Regions from separate parts of the Exiguobacterium sp. KKT215 genome, predicted to be linked through region 1. Evidence: riboswitches for the same ligand, from Rfam matches in the RefSeq annotation. Region 1 holds a riboswitch; each other region holds the start of a gene.

Region 1 (5,874 bases):
TCAAAAACTTCGCCATCCTGTCCGACGGCACGGTGTACCAAAACGACCGTTACTTCCGTTCGCTCGAGGAGAAGCTCGCCCGCGAGCAGCGCAAGCTGTCGCGGCGTCGGCTCATCGCCCTGAACCGGAACGTCAAGCTGTCGGAGGCAAAGAACTACCAGAAGCAGAAGCGCAAGGTCGCCCGCATCCATGAGAAGATCGCGAACAAGCGTACCGACTTCCTGCACAAGGTGTCGACCGAGATCGTCAAAAACCACGACGTCATCGGCATCGAGACCCTGCAGGTGAAGGACATGCAGCAGGACCGCAAGCTCAGCAAAGCGATCTCCGATGTCAGCTGGTCGGAGTTCTTCCGTATGCTCGAATACAAGGCCGGCTGGTACGGCAAGACCGTCGTCAAGGTCGGCAAGACGTTCGCCTCGAGCCAGCTCTGTTCGAGTTGCGGCCATCGACACAAAGACGTGAAGCATCTCGGTCTGCGCATATGGACGTGCCCGGGTTGTGGGACCCACCACGACCGCGATGTGAACGCGGGACTTAACTTGAAACGAGAGGCCGAGCGCATCCTGGCCTCTTCAACCGTCGGGACGACGGGGCTAGCCTGATCAGGTTCCGGTCGTTAGGCCGGATCACCCAGGAATCCTCCACCTCCAAGTGAAGCGTAGGTGGGGGTAGTTCAAAACGTGTCTTCGATTGCCGTGTCACCTTTGACAAGGTCGATTGCTTGATTATGGGCTGCGTCATGCCCGATGACGTGTGCCAAGAAGGCTGCCACGTCCGCACGTGGAATTTCACCGGTCGAGACGTCGCCTGTCTTCACCTTGCCCGTACCGGCATCATCTGTCAGTGCACCCGGGCGGACAATCGTGTATGTGAGCCCGCTCTCCTCGAGCAAACGATCGGCATGATGCTTCGCGACATAGTATGGTTTCATCTCTTCCGGCCATGCCGAACGATCTTCCGCCTTCAAGGCGCTGACCATGACGAACTGTTTCACATTCCCGTTCGCCTGAGCCGCCTCGATACTTTTCGCCGCGCCGTCAAGGTCGATTAACAGCGTCTTGTCGGCTCCGGTACTGCCGCCTGAACCGGCCGCAAAGACGACCACGTCCATCCCAGACATCGCCTGTTCAAGTGACGACACGTCACCTTCGAGGTCGCCTAACACGGCTTGATAGCCTTTCGATGTAAAGTCGTCGAGTTGCTCTTGTTTCCGCACCATCGCCGTGACTTGATGCTTCCCTTCCTCGTGCAATCGTTCGACGAGCTGTTTTCCAATCTGTCCATTCGCGCCTATTACAAATACGTTCATCTGTCTTCCTCCTCAAGTTGAATTCAGAGACAAGCGAAACGCCGTGTGGCCATGGCCACATCCGGTGCAGAAGCGATGGCCGAGATGACGGCGACGCCGTCCGCCCCGTCGTTCCGAATCATCGAAACGTGTTCCGGTGAGATGCCGCCAATCCCCACGATTGGCAGCTCTCGATACAAGGCTCGAACTTGGCGGATGAGCATCGTCCCGTTCACTGCCCCGGCGTCTTCTTTCGAATTCGTCGGGTAGACCGGACCGATGCCCACATAATCCGCATGCTCGATGGCCGCCGCTACTTCTTCGAGCGTGTGCACCGAGACACCAAGCCATTTGTCCGGGCCGATTCGCTCACGAACGCGTGCGGCCTCGGCATCATCCTGTCCGATATGAACGCCGTCGGCATCGATGCGCTCTGCTAGGTCGACGTCATCATTGATGATGAACGGAACATCGTATGAGCGGCAGAGTGTTTGCAACGCTCTCGCCATCGCTTCTTTTTTATCCCCATACAGTGCATGTTTACCTTTTTCGCGAAATTGAAAACATGTCACGCCACATTGAAGTGCCGTTTCCACCGTCTGGAGCATGTCTTCCGCGTTTGCGGTTCCGCAAATAAAATAAAGCCGCAACTGCTCAGCGATGGTTCGTTGTGATGGATTCAAGCGTCACACCTGCCTCTCCATGTGTCGCATACGCCCAGTGATTCGTCGGTCCATGTCCGGCACCGATATCGAGTCCATGCGTGATCGCGCTTTGAATGAATCGCTTGGCGGTCACCGTCGCCTCGAGGATAGAATGGCCTTTGGCCAGTTCCGCCGTGAGCGCTGCCGAGAACGTACAACCGGTGCCATGCGTGTCACTCGTCTGGATGCGCGGGGCCGACAGGAGGAACGCCTCTGACGCCGTCATGACCAAATCGTCCGCAGTTGCGCCATCGAGATGTCCCCCTTTTAAAATAACGGCACGGACACCGTACGCTAACATCCGTTCTGCTGCTTCGATGCTGTCTTCAAACGTCCGAATCGTCATCCCCGTCAACACTTCCGCTTCCGGCACGTTCGGCGTGACGACGGTCGCGAGCGGCAAGAGGGATGTCTTGAGCGCCTGGACCGACGAATCCTGAAGCAACGAGGCCCCGCCTTTTGCAATCATGACCGGGTCAACGACGAGCCGATTGAATGTGTGACGCCGCACCCCATCAGCGACCACCTCGATGCGCGCCGCATCGAACAACATCCCGGTCTTGCACGCCGCAATCGTAAAGTCTGAACCGATTGCATCGAGTTGTTGCGTCACGAGTTCCGGTGACACCGCCTCGACCCCATGCACCCCACGCGTGTTTTGGGCCGTGACGGCCGTCAAGACGCTCGTGCCGAACACACCGAGCTCCTGAAACGTCTTCAAATCAGCTTGAATGCCAGCGCCACCGCCCGAATCCGAACCGGCAATCGTCAACACTTGCTGCCGTATCATGACACCACCTCGATGCGGTCACTCGGCAACTCGACCGCCGTCATCTTGCCGAGCTCATTCAAGAAGTGAACGGGGAAGTCACCCGGCCCGTCGGCCAAAGCGGTAGCGAGTTCCCCGCACCGGGCATAACCGGCTAGCGCTGTCGCCGTGGCCGTAACCGCATCCCGTTCGACCGCAAGGAACGCACCGACGACCGCACTCAGTAAACAACCGGTCCCTGTCGTCCGGGCCATCGCGCCAGTGCCGCCTTTAATTTCAATCGTCACGTCCCCGTCACTGACGATATCCGTCTCTCCGGTCACGGCAACGACACAGTTGTAGCGCTTAGCCGCTTCACGCGCGATGTGATTCAAATCATCCCGCGTTTCCCCAGCGTCAACGCCGCGCGCCGCCGCGTCGAGACCAATCAATGTCGCGATTTCTCCGGCATTCCCACGGATGACCGTCACACGGACAGATTGCAGAATCGCCTGGGCGACGTCGCGCCGAAATGAGGTCGCCCCGACACCAACCGGATCGAAGACGATCGGACTACCTGCTTGATTCGCCGCCTGTCCGGCTCGAATCATCGTACGTTCCGTCATTGCATCGAGTGTACCGATATTGAGCACGAGCGCATCGCTTAAAGACGCCATCTCGGCCACTTCTTCGACCGCGGACGCCATGACCGGGGCCGCCCCGATGGCGAGCAACCCGTTCGCTGAAAAGTTGGCGACGACGATATTCGTGATGTTGTGGATGAGTGGCCGTTCGGCTCTGACTTTGTCCCATAAGTCGCGCTTCATCGTGTCACCCCCGCCGGTAAATCCCACGACTCGAGCGTCCACGCCATCTCCCAAAACGCATGCTCGTAATAACAACTCTTCAAGAACAGCTGTTGATACCGGACCCGTTCTTCCGCCGTCGCCTGCCCAGCGAGCACGTCGAGCCGTTCAATCTGTTCCTCGACGAGGTCGCGGAACCATTCCGACCCGTACGTCGCAATCCACGTCGCATAAATCGGGTGGTCGGGTGTCGTGTCTTTCATGCGTTCGCCAATCTCGTAATAAACCCAATAGCACGGCAAAATTGCTGCGAGCACGTCACCGAGCGTTGGACCGGCATGTTGCATATGGAGCGCATAGGCGTAAGCCGTCGGGGCCGGCTCAAACGTCGCCCACTCCGCCTCCGTCACGTTGAGCAAGGTGAAAAACTCACGATGCAGCGCATGCTCTGCTTCGATGGTATGGAGCGCGTGCGTCAAAAAGCGGCTCGCTACTTCCATGTTCGGGGCGAGTGTCGCGCCTTTCGCCTGTACTTTCGAGAACTGATTCAAATAATACGAGTCTTGCATGACGTAATGCCGAAACTTCGCCTCGTCGAGTTCACCCGTTCCGAGCTCGCGGACGAACGGATGGTCAAAGCTGGCTTGAAACAAGGCATCGGCCTCTTGTCGTAAATGTGCGGTGAATGTCATGTTTTCTCCTCCTTTGTAATCAAAAAAGACGCCGCCTTCCATAACGGAAGCGGCGTCGGATTTACACAAAGTGTACGAAAACAATCGGTTCGCCCACTTCCCTACGCTAGCGTGAACTAGATCAGGTTCAAAGGGTCTGGACCTCGTCCATCTCAGCCGCGTCACGCGACTCCCCTAGTGGTAAACATTATGAAATTCGGTCATCTACGACCACATCATATCAGTCTTTCTCCGTACTGAAAACCCTTTATCGTGAGAATCGCCGGTTCAACAACGTCCCCATTTGCGAGAACCGCTCGGTGCCGAGCTTGCGCCGGTTTGAGGCGGCGAACACGTAATAATCAACTTTGCCCATATAATAAATCAAACGCAGGCCGGCCAAGAAGAACGTGATCGTCGTGCTGACGGCAAAGCCGACACCGTACCAATCGATGCCGCGCGGCAAGAGCAGTAACGTGAACAACGCGTTCAACGTGAAGAACGAGATGTTGACGAACAACGCCCCGCGCCGGTCCTCGAAATAGAGCAACAACAACGTCAAGATGAGAATCATCGCATTCGCGAACGCCGCGAGCGTCGTCATCCGAAAGATTTGACCGATCTCATCCGGGACACCAATCCAACTGACGAACACGCCCGCCATTAGGATGGCGAACAGCGTCACCACGCCTTGGCTCCGTGCGAGTCGAATCAACTCATTTTTCAATACGGACGTCATCGTCTGTTTCGCCTTCTCGATTTGATGGAGTGCCCCACCGTAGTTGATCAATCCATAAAACGTACGGTAGCGCTCATAAAACCGGGTCTCGACAGCGACGACGAACAAGAGCTGCGTCGGGATAATCGTCAAGTAGGACCAAAAGATGGCCGTGTCATAATACGGGTTGAACAAGAACGAGTCCGCGATGATCACACGTCCTTCACCGAACCAGATGATGAAATTCGTGACCCAAATCCCGAGCACGTACAACACGCCGATGGCGAACAAGTCTGGATAGCGGTCGAAGTACTTGAAGTACGAGAACTCTTTCACCGCGTAACGGAGCGGGAACGTCCGGAGCATCGCGAAGAACAACCCGAACAACGTCACAATCATCCCGACCGTGAAACCGAGCAACAGCTCGAGACTCGACGGGTCGACCATGAGACGGCTAATCGCATAGACGCTCCCGACCGAGATAAGTCCGCCGAGCAGGAAGCTATAGGCCACCGCTTGATAATACTTGGCGGCACTTAAAAACAAGAACATGACCCAGATGACGTTAATCGTCATGAATAAAACGAACAACGTCAGTTTGTACAGAAAATCGAGCGGCGACAATAGCCAAAAGATACTATACAGCAAGCTTGCCGCGAGAATCGTCACTTTGAGCATCCCGGTGAACACCGGGAAAATCTCATGTGCCTTCTTCTCATAAAACAAGTCCGCCACGTATCGGGTGACGACGAGCTGTTGAAAACTGAACAAGATTTGCGAGAAGATGAACGCGTACGAGACCGAGATCATGAAGAGCGTCCGTTCGGCGAGCGACAACGTCGGCATTTGGAACGCCAACCATTGAATCGTACCGACGACCAAGATGACAATCAACCACGGTCCGGATGTGACGAGGCCGGAGAACGTGTACGCCTT
Region 2 (5,874 bases), 1.4 Mb from region 1:
CTGTTCTCGGTCAAGGAACCGGCATTCTCGTTCCATCTGCTCGACCGTTTCCTCGTCTTAATCGAATCGAAGCAAGTCCATCCGATTATTGTCTTAACGAAAATGGACTTGTTGACGGAGTCGGAACTCGAAACGATTCAAGCGGCAGCGGCCTTATATCGGTCAATCGGCTATGAGGTCATCGAGACGTCGACGGAGACCGGGTCGGGGATTGAACAAATTCGTGGGTCGTTTAAAGAGAAGACGAGCGTGTTTGCCGGACAGACCGGAGTCGGCAAGAGTTCGCTCTTGAACGCGGTCGCGCCGGAACTAGAACTCGCGACCGGGAAAATCTCGAAGTCGCTCGGCCGAGGCAAGCACACGACGCGTCACGTCACGCTCATCACGCTCGCTGACGGGCTCGTCGCTGACACGCCTGGTTTCTCAAGCCTCGAGTTCCCAGAAGAACTCGAAGTCGAGGAGATGCGTTGGTGCTTCCCTGAGTTCGTCGAGCGGCACGACGACTGTAAGTTCCGAGGCTGTGCCCATTTGAACGAACCGGGTTGTGCCGTCAAAGCGGCCGTCGAGGCGGGAGAAATCGCTTCCACCCGTTATGAGAATTATGTTACGTTTATGGCAGAGTTAAACGATAGACAACGGAGGTACTGACATGATTAAAATTGCACCCTCGATTTTAGCGGCGGACTTCGCCAACCTAGAGGCAGAAGTGAAGGCGGTCCAAGAGGCCGGCGCGGATTATATCCATTTTGACGTCATGGACGGTCAATTCGTCCCGAACATCTCGATCGGTCTCCCGGTGCTCGCGAGCTTACGGAAGAAGTCGGACATGGTGTTAGACGTCCATTTGATGATCGACCAACCGGAGCGCTTCGTCGAAGACTTCATCAAGGCGGGAGCGGACATCGTCACCGTCCACGTCGAAGCGACGAACCATTTGCATCGCGTGCTTCAACAAATCAAGGCGGCCGGAGCCAAGTGTGGCGTCGTTCTCAACCCGCATACGCCGCTGTCATTGATTGAACACGTGCTCGGTGACGTCGACATGGTACTTCTCATGACGGTGAACCCTGGCTTTGGGGGTCAGAAGTTCATCGAATCGGTCGTGCCGAAAATCGCGGCGTTGAACGAGATGCGCCAAGCGCGCCGTCTCGACTTTGAAATCGAGATTGACGGCGGCGTCAATGCGGAGACTGCGAAATTATGTATCGATGCCGGTGCTGACGTGCTCGTGGCCGGCTCGGCCATCTATAACGAGCCGAGCTATAAAGACGCAATCGATAGCATTCGCAACGCATCTCGTGTATAATCGTCCATAGAACAACAAATATTGTCGCAAGGGGTGTCACATTTTGTGGCTGAGAGGCATACGCTAACCCTTTGAACCTGTTCCGTTCACACGGACGTAGGGATGTGGCGAAAATGCACGTTGCTACTCGATAGCAGCATGGCGTTTACGTCATGCTGCTTTTTGTCGTTCGCTCATATTTTAAGGAGGGAAATAGATGAAACAACGTTTAAAATTACAGGCGCTCATTGAAATCTCATTGTTCGCCGCACTCGGTTTGATTTTTGATTTGCTCATCCCGTTCCGGATGCCGCAAGGCGGGTCAATCAGCTTGGCGATGTTGCCGATTTTCGTCATGGCGTATCGTCACGGTTTGAAAGGCGGACTTGCGACCGGTGCACTTGTCGGAACGCTGCAACTGCTGTTCGGGGCCTACATCTTCACGCCGGTCCAGTTCCTGCTCGACTACACGTTCGCTTACGGTGTCGTCGGGATGGCGGGACTGTTTGCTGGTCAAGTGAAACGAGCCGCCAAGGATGAGGCGAAAAAGACGCTCGTCGTTTATTTGGTGCTCGGCGCGCTCCTCGGTTCACTGCTTCGTTACGGCGCCCACGTCTTGTCGGGGATCGTCTTCTTCGCCGAATACGCGGAAGGTCCGGTCGTCGCCTACTCGTTCGCCTATAACATGACGTACATGCTCCCGTCCTTCCTCGTGTCGGCCGTCGTCCTCGTCCTCTTGTTCGTCTCGGCGCCGCGCTTCGCGACGCTCGCGACCCGGGACGTCCGCTAATGCGGGTGTTGATTGTGGCGGCCAGCCCGGAACCAATCTCGGGACTCCCGCGTGACGTCGATTACATCATCGGCGTCGATGGGGGGTACGAGACACTGTTGAACCACGGGCTGAACCCAGATCTCGTCGTCGGCGATTTCGACTCCTTCACGGGCGAAGTGCCGATCGACGCCGTCCGCTATCCATCTGAGAAAGATGTGACCGACCTCGAGATCGCTCTCGAGGCGGCACGGGGGCATGGCGCGACGGAGATGATTGTCTACGGTGCGCTCGGCGGCCGGCTCGATATGACGCTCAGCAATATCGGTCTGCTCGAGGCGTATCCGGAGATGCGTCTCGTCACGGCAGGGCAGACGGTACGACTCGTCGGGTCGGGACGCTATGAACTCCCGCGTCAAGACGGTCACTATTTGTCGCTCATCCCATGGAAGCAGGCGAACGTGACCATCCGCGGCGTCAAATATCCGCTCGACCGTCACGATGTCGTCAGCCATGAGGCGCTCACCATCTCGAACGAATGGGACGATGAAGCGGCGGATTTGATCGTGCACGAAGGCATGGTGCTCGTGCTGTATGTCAAAAAATGAACACAAAAAAATCCCATCGGCGAATGCCGCTGGGATTTATTTCGTTCGTGTATAAAAATTATACGCGTTCAACGAGACCTGATTTAAGAGCGCGAGCTGAAACCCAAACTCGTTTAGGTTTACCGTCAACGAGAATACGAACTTTTTGTACGTTTACACCCCAAGTGCGTTTTGTCTTGTTGAGTGCGTGCGAACGGTTGTTACCTGATTTAGGTGATTTACCTGTTACGTAGCATTTACGTGCCATGCGTTTCCCCTCCTTTTTTATGTGGGTTCGTCCTAATAGACACTCGTTTATATTAGCACGGGTTTTTTCACGATGCAACTAGAAAATCATAGGATGACAAGAAAAAAACTTGACATTACTGGAAAGGATTTTAATAATGAATGAGGGTTACGGCTACAATTGACCGAGTTTATGGAGCAGGTTCTTTTAATAACTAGGTACTTATTGTAGAATGTAGTGAAGGAATCATTCCGAATAAAGGAGGCTACTCCATATGGCAATTGAAATGAAGACAACATATGGCAATATTGACATCACGAACGACGTGGTCGCGACACTCGCAGGCGGTGCGGCGATGGAATGTTTCGGCGTTGTGGGAATGGCGTCTCAAGCTCAATTGAAAGACGGGATCGCAGAACTATTGAAACGTGAAAACTACGCCCGAGGCGTGGTCGTACGTCAAGATGGAGAAGACGTACATATCGACATGCACATCATTGTAAGCTACGGGACGAAAGTGTCGGAAGTCGCATACAACGTGCAAAGCCGTGTAAAATACACGCTCGGTGAAACTTTAGGATTAAACGTTTCGTCGGTAAACATATTCGTACAAGGCGTTCGTCTGACGAATGACTGACGAGAACGAAGGAGGATTTGGTGTGGGTTTAAAACGTTTAGATGGATTGGTGTTCGCGAACATGGTCGCGAACGGTGCAGCCAACTTGAGCCAGAATGCGGATTATGTAGATTCGCTTAACGTCTTCCCGGTGCCGGACGGCGACACGGGGACGAACATGAATTTGACGATGACATCGGGTGCGAAAGAAGTGGCCGCACTCAACTCGGCGAATATCGCTGACGTCTCATCGAAGTTTGCACGCGGTCTCTTGATGGGGGCACGTGGGAACTCGGGCGTTATTTTGAGCCAGTTGTTCCGTGGTTTCGGTAAAGCAATCGAAGGCAAGACAGAAGTGTCGACAGTCGATTTCGCCGAAGCGTTGAAACGTGGCGTCGATACGGCATACAAGGCGGTTATGAAACCGGTTGAAGGAACGATTTTGACGGTTGCTCGTGAAGCGGCCGACGAAGCGCTCCGTGCTTCAGAGTCGACGAGCGACTTCAACGAGTTCATGGAACTCGTGATTGTCGAAGCGAAAGCTTCACTCGAACGGACACCGGACTTATTGCCGGTCTTAAAAGAAGTCGGCGTCGTCGATTCAGGCGGCCAAGGCTTGCTCGTCATTTATGAAGGGTTCCTCGCTAGCCTCGAAGGCAAAGAACTTGAGAAACCACATGCACCGGTCATGGATGCGCTCATTGAAGCTGAACATCATGCCCACGCTGCGCAAGGATTCATGTCGACGGAAGACATCGAGTTCGGCTATTGCACGGAAATCATGGTCCGGTTCCAAGACGAGAAATTGAAGGACGCGCCGTTCAACGAGGACGTGTTCCGCAATGAATTGTCTGAACTCGGTGACTCGCTCCTCGTCGTCGCAGACGAAGAGTTGCTCAAAGTTCACGTTCACGTCGAGACGCCAGGTGACGTCATCACGAAAGGACAGCGTTACGGGGAACTCGTCGCTGTCAAAATCGAGAACATGCGTCAACAGCACTCGACCATCTTAGAAGAAGAGCATGGCGCCAACCAGCACGGCGTTCAAACGGCTGCTCCGACGGCTCCGAAGGCGAAAGCGCCGTTCGCGATCGTTACGGTCGCGATGGGCGAAGGTGTCAGCGAATTGTTCCGTTCACTCGGGGCGGCCCACGTCATCGAGGGCGGTCAGACGATGAACCCATCGACGGAAGATATCGTCAAGGCGATTGAAGCGGCCAACGCGGATCACGTCTTCATCTTCCCGAACAACTCGAACATCATCATGGCTGCTGAACAAGCGGCCTCGGTCGCACCTTGCGGCGTCTCGGTCATTCCGACGAAGACGGTGCCACAAGGACTCGCGGCAGCGATCGCCTTCAATCCGGAAGCGGATGTGGAAACGAACGAGAGCGTCATGAAGGCTGCGGCAAGCGCCGTCAAGTCTGGTCAAGTGACGTATGCGGTTCGTGATACGAGCATCGACGGTGTCGAGATTCGTAAAGACGACCACATGGCGATTGCCGAGAAGAAAATCGTCGCCTCATCGGCTTCGAGCCTCGAAGCGGCGAAAGCGCTTGTCGACGCGCTCGTGGATGCCGATGACGAAATCATCACGATTTTGACGGGCGAAGGTTCGTCAGCGGAAGACGTCGCAGCACTCTCGGCGTATATCGAGTCGAAGAACGACGAGATTGAAATCGAGGTTCATGACGGGAAACAACCGCTCTACTCCTACATTTTTAGTGTGGAATAAGCTGTAACTCAGCCCTACCTTCTGTATAATGAAGGTAGGGTTTTTTTGAAAGGGGGAAATGCGATGAAATATCGCAGTGTGTTTGATATCATCGGTCCGGTCATGGTCGGTCCATCGAGTTCGCATACGGCCGGAGCCGCGCGCATCGGCCTCATGGCTGGGAAGTTGTTCGGGCGTACGCCACGGCTCGCGCACATCACGTTTTATGGGTCGTTCGCCGATACGTATCGGGGGCACGGTACCGATGTCGCCATCGTCGGCGGCATCATGGGCTTCGATACGTTCGATTTGCGCATCCCGCAAGCACTCGATATCGCCAAAGAGCGCGGCATCGAGGTCGTCTTTGAGACGAGCGATGCGTTGACAGACCACCCGAACACGGCCCGGGTCCACCTCGAGGACGAGGATGGCACGTTCGAAATCGTCGGGATTTCAATCGGCGGCGGGACGATCGAGATTACCGAGTTGAACGGATTCCCGCTTAAACTGTCAGGCGGCGGTCCGGCACTCGTCGTGTTGCACCATGATCGCTTCGGGGCGATCGCGGCCGTGACTGGCATCTTGGCCCGGCATGAGTTGAATATTGGGCATATGGAAGTGAGTCGTCACGAGAAAGGCAAGCAAGCGCTTATGGC
Region 3 (5,874 bases), 1.1 Mb from region 1:
TCATGAATGACTCGGTCACGATAATCGGTCAACTGCAATTCCGCTAAAATATTGGCCACACGCGTCATCATCTCGTCCCTCGCCACGGCAAAATTTTCGAGTGTGAAAATCAATTCCTCCTCGACCGTCTGCATGACGAACTGACTGTCAGGATCTTGAAACACCGTTCCGACACGACGATTCACCTCACCAGCTGCATACGTATCATAAGAGCGGTCAAACAAATATAGTTTGCCCGTCACGATTCCATCGCAGTTCTCTGGATACAGACGATTCAACAAAGAGAACAATGTCGATTTCCCCGACCCGCTCGCCCCTGTAATGAGAGTCCTCCCAGCCGTTAATTGAAGCGTGATGTCCGTCAATACTTTGCTCTGTTTTTCCGGATAGCGGAATGACAGCTGTTCTGCCTCAACCATGCACACGTCCCTGACGCGCGATGGCATACCCTTCGAGCGCACCCGTCCGAAGCAACAAGTCGCTTAAAATCTTACCTCCCAGACCGGCAATGATCATCCCGCTCGTCGCTCGTAACGCGAACATCGTCGCCACGTATGTCGGACTGAGGGCAGCAAGTCCACCCATGACGTACGTATACGCGAAACTCGTCGCAGCTGCACCAAATCCGGCCAGCATGAGCACCCAAAGGTCATATCGCTTGTAGCCCGTGACCGCAAACGCCGCTTCAGCACCAAGTCCTTGAATGATCCCGACTAAAATCATACGAGGTCCAATCGCGTTCCCAATCATCATCTCAATCGTCGCCGCAAGCACTTCGGACAAGAATGCGGCGCCAGGTCGGCGGATGATATAAGCCGCAATAATCGAGACGATGAACCAGATGCCGAAAATCCATTCGTACGCGATCGGTCCGATCAAGCCAGCCCATAGATTCCCGACATGGACGAACGCCAAATAGACGACAGCGAATACGACCGATAAAATGGCCAACAAGACGATTTCTTTTAACTTCCACGACTTAAGCATCGTTACGTCCCTCGTGTGACGGGCTGTTCACGCTGAACGTCACCGTCATGACGACGTGGCTCGTCTTCGCACGGACCCGGTCGAACGTCGCCTCGTAAAATGAAAACACCGGTTCGATGTCGCCGTGAATGCCCGAGGCGTAATGCATCGAGTCATTGAAGACGCCACGCTCTTTCGCAAACGCAATTTCTTCGTAGATGATGTCCATATACTTCGCGTCCCCGAGCGGATAGAGGGCGAACTGAGAAGAGACGTACTGGGTCGATACAGGACCGTTCACAGGATCAGTCGTCACGTCGAGCAGATTGTCTCCTGCCGTGTCGCCTGGGCACCCGACCGAGAACGTCCCGCTCATCGACACATGTTCCCCGGTCTTCGTTGCATGTGACAAGACGGCTTTGGCCACGTCGAACACATGCTGACTGCGTCCCCGGATGACCGTCGAGACGTCATCGGTATGCCGCCAAACGTTTTGCAAGTTCGTCTCTTTCAATGCCCCTTTGATGACACTCACAAAATCAGATGTCATTGGGCTCAGCGTAAAGCGGAATCCGACAATCGGACTCGTACCACATTGGTTGTTCATGTTCTATTCCCCCTTATTGTATGTACACAAAAAAGCCGCATCCATGAGAATGCGGCCACTCGTCCAATGTAAAAATCCATTAGAAAAAGTGCCACACTTCCTCACGCCGGTATTACCCGGATCGAGTCATAAGGGATTGGAGCCATGCTCACATCTCAGCCGAAGCACCCCTAGTGTAGTCCAATGTATGCGGTTATCTATGCAACGAGAAGTATAGACGACCGCTCCGAATTTGTAAACGGTTTATGTGAAAGTCACGATACCGTTCCCCGGAAGCGTGTCCTGCAACGTCGTCCAATCGAGCGCCATCTCCTCATCCGTCAACAGACACGCGTCGAGTCCGGCCTCGATGACCGCACGCTCCATCCGCTGCCCGATCAAGACGAGCTCCGTCTGACGGTCCCCGTTCGGCTCGACGTAGTCGGCGGCGAGCTCAGGTTCTGCCGTGAACATGAGACTCCGCTCTTCCTCCGGCAGCGTCGCGAGCCAACGTCCCGCGTGTTCGAGCGTCGATGCGTACCCCGCTTGCGAGAACAGGCAGGCGATGTCGTTCCGGGAGGCGATCCATAAGAAACCTTTGGCGCGGACGACTTGATCCGGGAACGCCTCGATCCAGGCGTGGAGCCGCTCCGGATGAAACGGACGGCGGCGGCGATAGACGAACGAACTGATGCCGTATTCCTCCGTCTCTGGTGTGTGTGTCTCGGCCTCTAGTTCTTGAATCCAGCCGGCGGCGTGCATCGCCTGCTCGAAATCGAAAAGATTGACGTCCAACAGCTCCGTCAACTCCACGTTCGCGTAAACTGACGTCAACAGTTTGGCGGTTGGATTGAGCGCCTTCAACAGCCCGGCCATCTCACCGAGTTCTGTCTCGGTCACGCGGTCCGCCTTGTTCAAGACGATGATGTCCGCGAACTCGATTTGGTCGACAAGCAGGTCGACGACTTCGCGGACGTCCGTCTCATCGATGGCCTGCTTCCGTTCATGAAGCGACTCGCCCGAGTTGAAATCTTTCAAGAACCGATACGCATCGACGACCGTCACCATCGCATCGATATAGACACGGCTCGTCAAGTCGATGCCAAGGGCGTCATCGGCGTATGTAAACGTTTGGGCGACCGGAATCGGTTCTGAGATGCCAGATGACTCGATGATAATCCCGTCGAGCTCACGGTCGTTCGTGATCTCCTGTACCGCTTCGAGCAGGTCCTCACGGAGCGTGCAACAGATGCAGCCGTTCAATAGCTCGACCAATTTTTCGTCCGTCCGCGAGAAGCCGTTCTGCTCGATCAATCGTTCGTCGATGTTCAACTCGCTCATGTCGTTGACGATGACCGCATATTTCTTGCCGGACCGATTGTTCAACAGATGATTCATCAACGTCGTCTTGCCGCTCCCTAAATAACCGGACAGCACCGTGATTGGAATTCGTTTCATGTATCCCCACTCCTAAATCGTAATCATTACTTTTTAGATAATGACGGGTCACCATTGTCTTGTCAAGAAAAAAAACACGCCCGTTCCCGGACGTGTTCCTTTCCCTATTCTTCCAACGCCTTGCGTTCCGCCTCGGAGCGGGGATACGTGTTCGCCTGCCACTCGGCCCGATAAATCGAATCGAGCTGCGTCAGACCGACCTCATCCTCATCCTTATCGGCATCGACACTCGGGGCCTCATCCCAGCGCGGATTCAAATACGTGTGGTCGTCTTCCCGGTTCGCATCCAATAGTTTTTGAATCCCGACCCGGGCCACTGCCGCGAGTGCCAAACCGATGCCTGCACGAACGAGCAATCGCTTCACCATCTCTTTACCTCCTTATCGTCCAAACCGATAGAGCGGCATCCCTTTCACGTCTGTATCGATTTTAAAAACCGACCCTGCGTCCGGATGGGCTTTGAGCGCCTCGTCATCCATCCCTTCACGAGCCGTCGTGATGGCGAGTTGGTTCAATTCGTCGCCGACAAAACAACACGATGTGACGTTCGGGGCCGGCACGAGCACCTCGAGCACTTTTTCACCCGTCTCCGGGTTCCAGCGCGAGACGCGGCCGCCAGCAAAGTGTGCAATCCATAAGAACCCTTCCTCATCGGACGTCATGCCGTCCGGGAATCCTTCCTCGACGGTGAAATCGATGATGGCCTCCCCTTCGCCGAGCGTTCCCGTCTTCAAGTCAAAGGCGTATTTACGGACCGTCTCGGTCGGTGTATCGATATGATAGAACGTCGAATGGTCGGGTGACCATGTCAGTCCGTTCGATAATGTCAACTCGCTCAACATGACCTCGGTCGTGCCGTCGCGATTCAACCGGTATAGCGTCGCTTGTTCCGCCTCGTCTTCAAGATGGAGCGTGCCGGCGAAGATGCGGCCGTACGGGTCGGCTTTTCCGTCATTGAAGCGGAGCTTTTCTTCCGGGTCGTCGAGTTCGACGATTTTATCGAGCTCTTTTGACGTCTCGTCCCACTCATAGATTCCGTCTTTCAAGCCGACGACGACGCCGTCCGTCACTTTCGGGACCGCGAACCCGATCTGTTGTCCCATATCGAACGACGACAGTTCATCTTCTTTCTCATCGTACCACCAAAGTGTATGTCCCTCGATATCGACCCAATAGAAGCGTTTCAGTTCCGCATCCCAACACGGGCCTTCCCCAAGCGTATTTCGAACTCGAATCCATAACGCAGCGTTTACTGTCTCCATTGAATTGCCTCCACTCTCTACATTGATTTCAAGTGACTATTCCCTGAGGGGGCACTCTCTATTCAACATTTCCCAAAATAGCAACCGCTCGGACGAAAAATACTGAACCAGGCCGGCAATCCATCTAGGGCAGAAGACAAAAAAACTCCTTGAATCAGGAGATTCAAGGAGTCTCTGTCATTTTGCGCCTTCGACATTCATATGCTTGCTGCGCAACTGGCCACAGGCCGCATCGATATCAGTCCCGTGCTCGAGGCGGACACCGGTATTGATGCCCCGCTTCTTCAAGACGTCGTAAAACGCCATGATGTCCTCAGACGTGCTCCGCTCATACTGAATATGCTCGTTGACCGGATTGTACGGAATCAAGTTGACGTATGACTTGTCTTTAATATCGTCAATCAAGTCGGCGAGTTCCTCGGCGTGCTCCGGCAAATCGTTCACTTTCGATAAAAGAATATATTCGAACGTGATCCGTTTGTTCGTCTTCTCGACGTAATACCGGATGGCCGGCATGAGCTTGTCGAGCGGGAACGCCCGGTTGATTTTCATGATTTGCGTCCGCAACGCATCGTTCGGGGCGTGGAGTGACAGCGCCAAATTGATGCGAAGATCGAGGTCCGCGAACTTATAAATCTTGTCGGCGAGACCGCTCGTCGACACGTTGATTTTACGCGGTGCGATGGCGAGTCCGCGCTCGTCTTTGACGACACGGAGGAAATCGATCAAGTTATCGAAGTTATCGAACGGTTCCCCGATTCCCATGACGACGATATGGCTGACGCGGGCACCTTCTCCGACCTCATCCAAGTAATGTTGCACGGTCATGATCTGTTCGACGACTTCGCCGGCCGTCAAATCGCGCGTCTTCTTCAAGAGGCCGCTCGCACAGAAGCTACAGCCGATGTTGCAGCCGACTTGCGTCGTCACACAGACCGAACGTCCGTATTTGTGACGCATGAGCACCGTCTCGATATAGTGTCCGTCATGCAATTTAAGTAAAAATTTGACCGTCCCGTCGCCCGCTTCTTGTTTGACGAACAGGTCTTGCGTCGAGATGACGTATTCGGCGGCGAGCGCCTCACGTACCTCGGCCCGTACCGAGATCTCCTCGATGTGTTTGACTCGGTCGATATAGAGCGAGTCCCAGATTTGTCTAGCGTGGAAGGCGCTGTATCCCCAAGAGACGCACGCTTCCGTCAGCTGATCGAATGTCAGCCCGTATATAGATGGTTTCATTGCTATCTGTCCTTTCTTCAATCCGCATACGTACCATTGTAGCGGACGTGGACGACCGGTGCAACGTTCTTATAACGGTGGGACGGGACGTGTCACGTGACGCTCGAACGCATAGGCGAGACGAATCAAGTCGCGTTCGGCATAGCTCGTCCCGGTGAACGATAGACCGAACGGGGCCCCGCTCGCCTTCAAGCGATACGGGATCGTGAGAGTCGGATGGCCGGCTTTCGCCGCCATGTCATAATTGTGGTCATGCGGCAATACGAGCGCATGAAGTTCCTGCTCGGCCAACAATCGGTCGATGCCGTCTGTCTTGGCGTGATAGACGTCGTCGAGGCGGCGCGTCAAATAGGCGTCCTCAAT

What was found. A riboswitch is a leader RNA that binds a small molecule or an ion and turns the genes downstream of it on or off. The one in region 1 is predicted to bind thiamine pyrophosphate.
Region 2: another riboswitch for thiamine pyrophosphate. It lies ahead of thiT (energy-coupled thiamine transporter ThiT); the one in region 1 lies ahead of tenA (thiaminase II).
Region 3: another riboswitch for thiamine pyrophosphate. It lies ahead of ACZ2GZ_RS07105 (YkoF family thiamine/hydroxymethylpyrimidine-binding protein); the one in region 1 lies ahead of tenA (thiaminase II).

The regions. Positions count from the first base shown of each region.
Region 1 is NZ_CM145756.1:220,152-226,025, reverse strand. It holds gene tnpB (IS200/IS605 family element RNA-guided endonuclease TnpB) at 1-605, shown strand, start outside; gene ACZ2GZ_RS01325 (SDR family oxidoreductase) at 677-1,312, opposite strand; gene thiE (thiamine phosphate synthase) at 1,336-1,974, opposite strand; gene thiD (bifunctional hydroxymethylpyrimidine kinase/phosphomethylpyrimidine kinase) at 1,946-2,782, opposite strand; gene thiM (hydroxyethylthiazole kinase) at 2,782-3,570, opposite strand; gene tenA (thiaminase II) at 3,567-4,241, opposite strand; TPP riboswitch at 4,323-4,427, opposite strand; gene pelG (exopolysaccharide Pel transporter PelG) at 4,489-5,874, opposite strand, start outside.
Region 2 is NZ_CM145756.1:1,818,016-1,823,889, reverse strand. It holds gene rsgA (ribosome small subunit-dependent GTPase A) at 1-648, shown strand, start outside; gene rpe (ribulose-phosphate 3-epimerase) at 650-1,306, shown strand; TPP riboswitch at 1,326-1,426, shown strand; gene thiT (energy-coupled thiamine transporter ThiT) at 1,503-2,075, shown strand; gene ACZ2GZ_RS09485 (thiamine diphosphokinase) at 2,075-2,662, shown strand; gene rpmB (50S ribosomal protein L28) at 2,721-2,909, opposite strand; gene ACZ2GZ_RS09475 (Asp23/Gls24 family envelope stress response protein) at 3,163-3,525, shown strand; gene ACZ2GZ_RS09470 (DAK2 domain-containing protein) at 3,548-5,239, shown strand; gene sdaAB (L-serine ammonia-lyase, iron-sulfur-dependent subunit beta) at 5,303-5,874, shown strand, end outside.
Region 3 is NZ_CM145756.1:1,361,556-1,367,429, reverse strand. It holds gene ACZ2GZ_RS07115 (ABC transporter ATP-binding protein) at 1-419, opposite strand, end outside; gene ACZ2GZ_RS07110 (ECF transporter S component) at 412-987, opposite strand; gene ACZ2GZ_RS07105 (YkoF family thiamine/hydroxymethylpyrimidine-binding protein) at 980-1,573, opposite strand; TPP riboswitch at 1,655-1,755, opposite strand; gene ACZ2GZ_RS07100 (GTP-binding protein) at 1,817-3,010, opposite strand; gene ACZ2GZ_RS07095 (hypothetical protein) at 3,115-3,378, opposite strand; gene ACZ2GZ_RS07090 (SMP-30/gluconolactonase/LRE family protein) at 3,391-4,272, opposite strand; gene rlmN (dual-specificity RNA methyltransferase RlmN) at 4,450-5,511, opposite strand; gene ACZ2GZ_RS07080 (amidase family protein) at 5,581-5,874, opposite strand, start outside.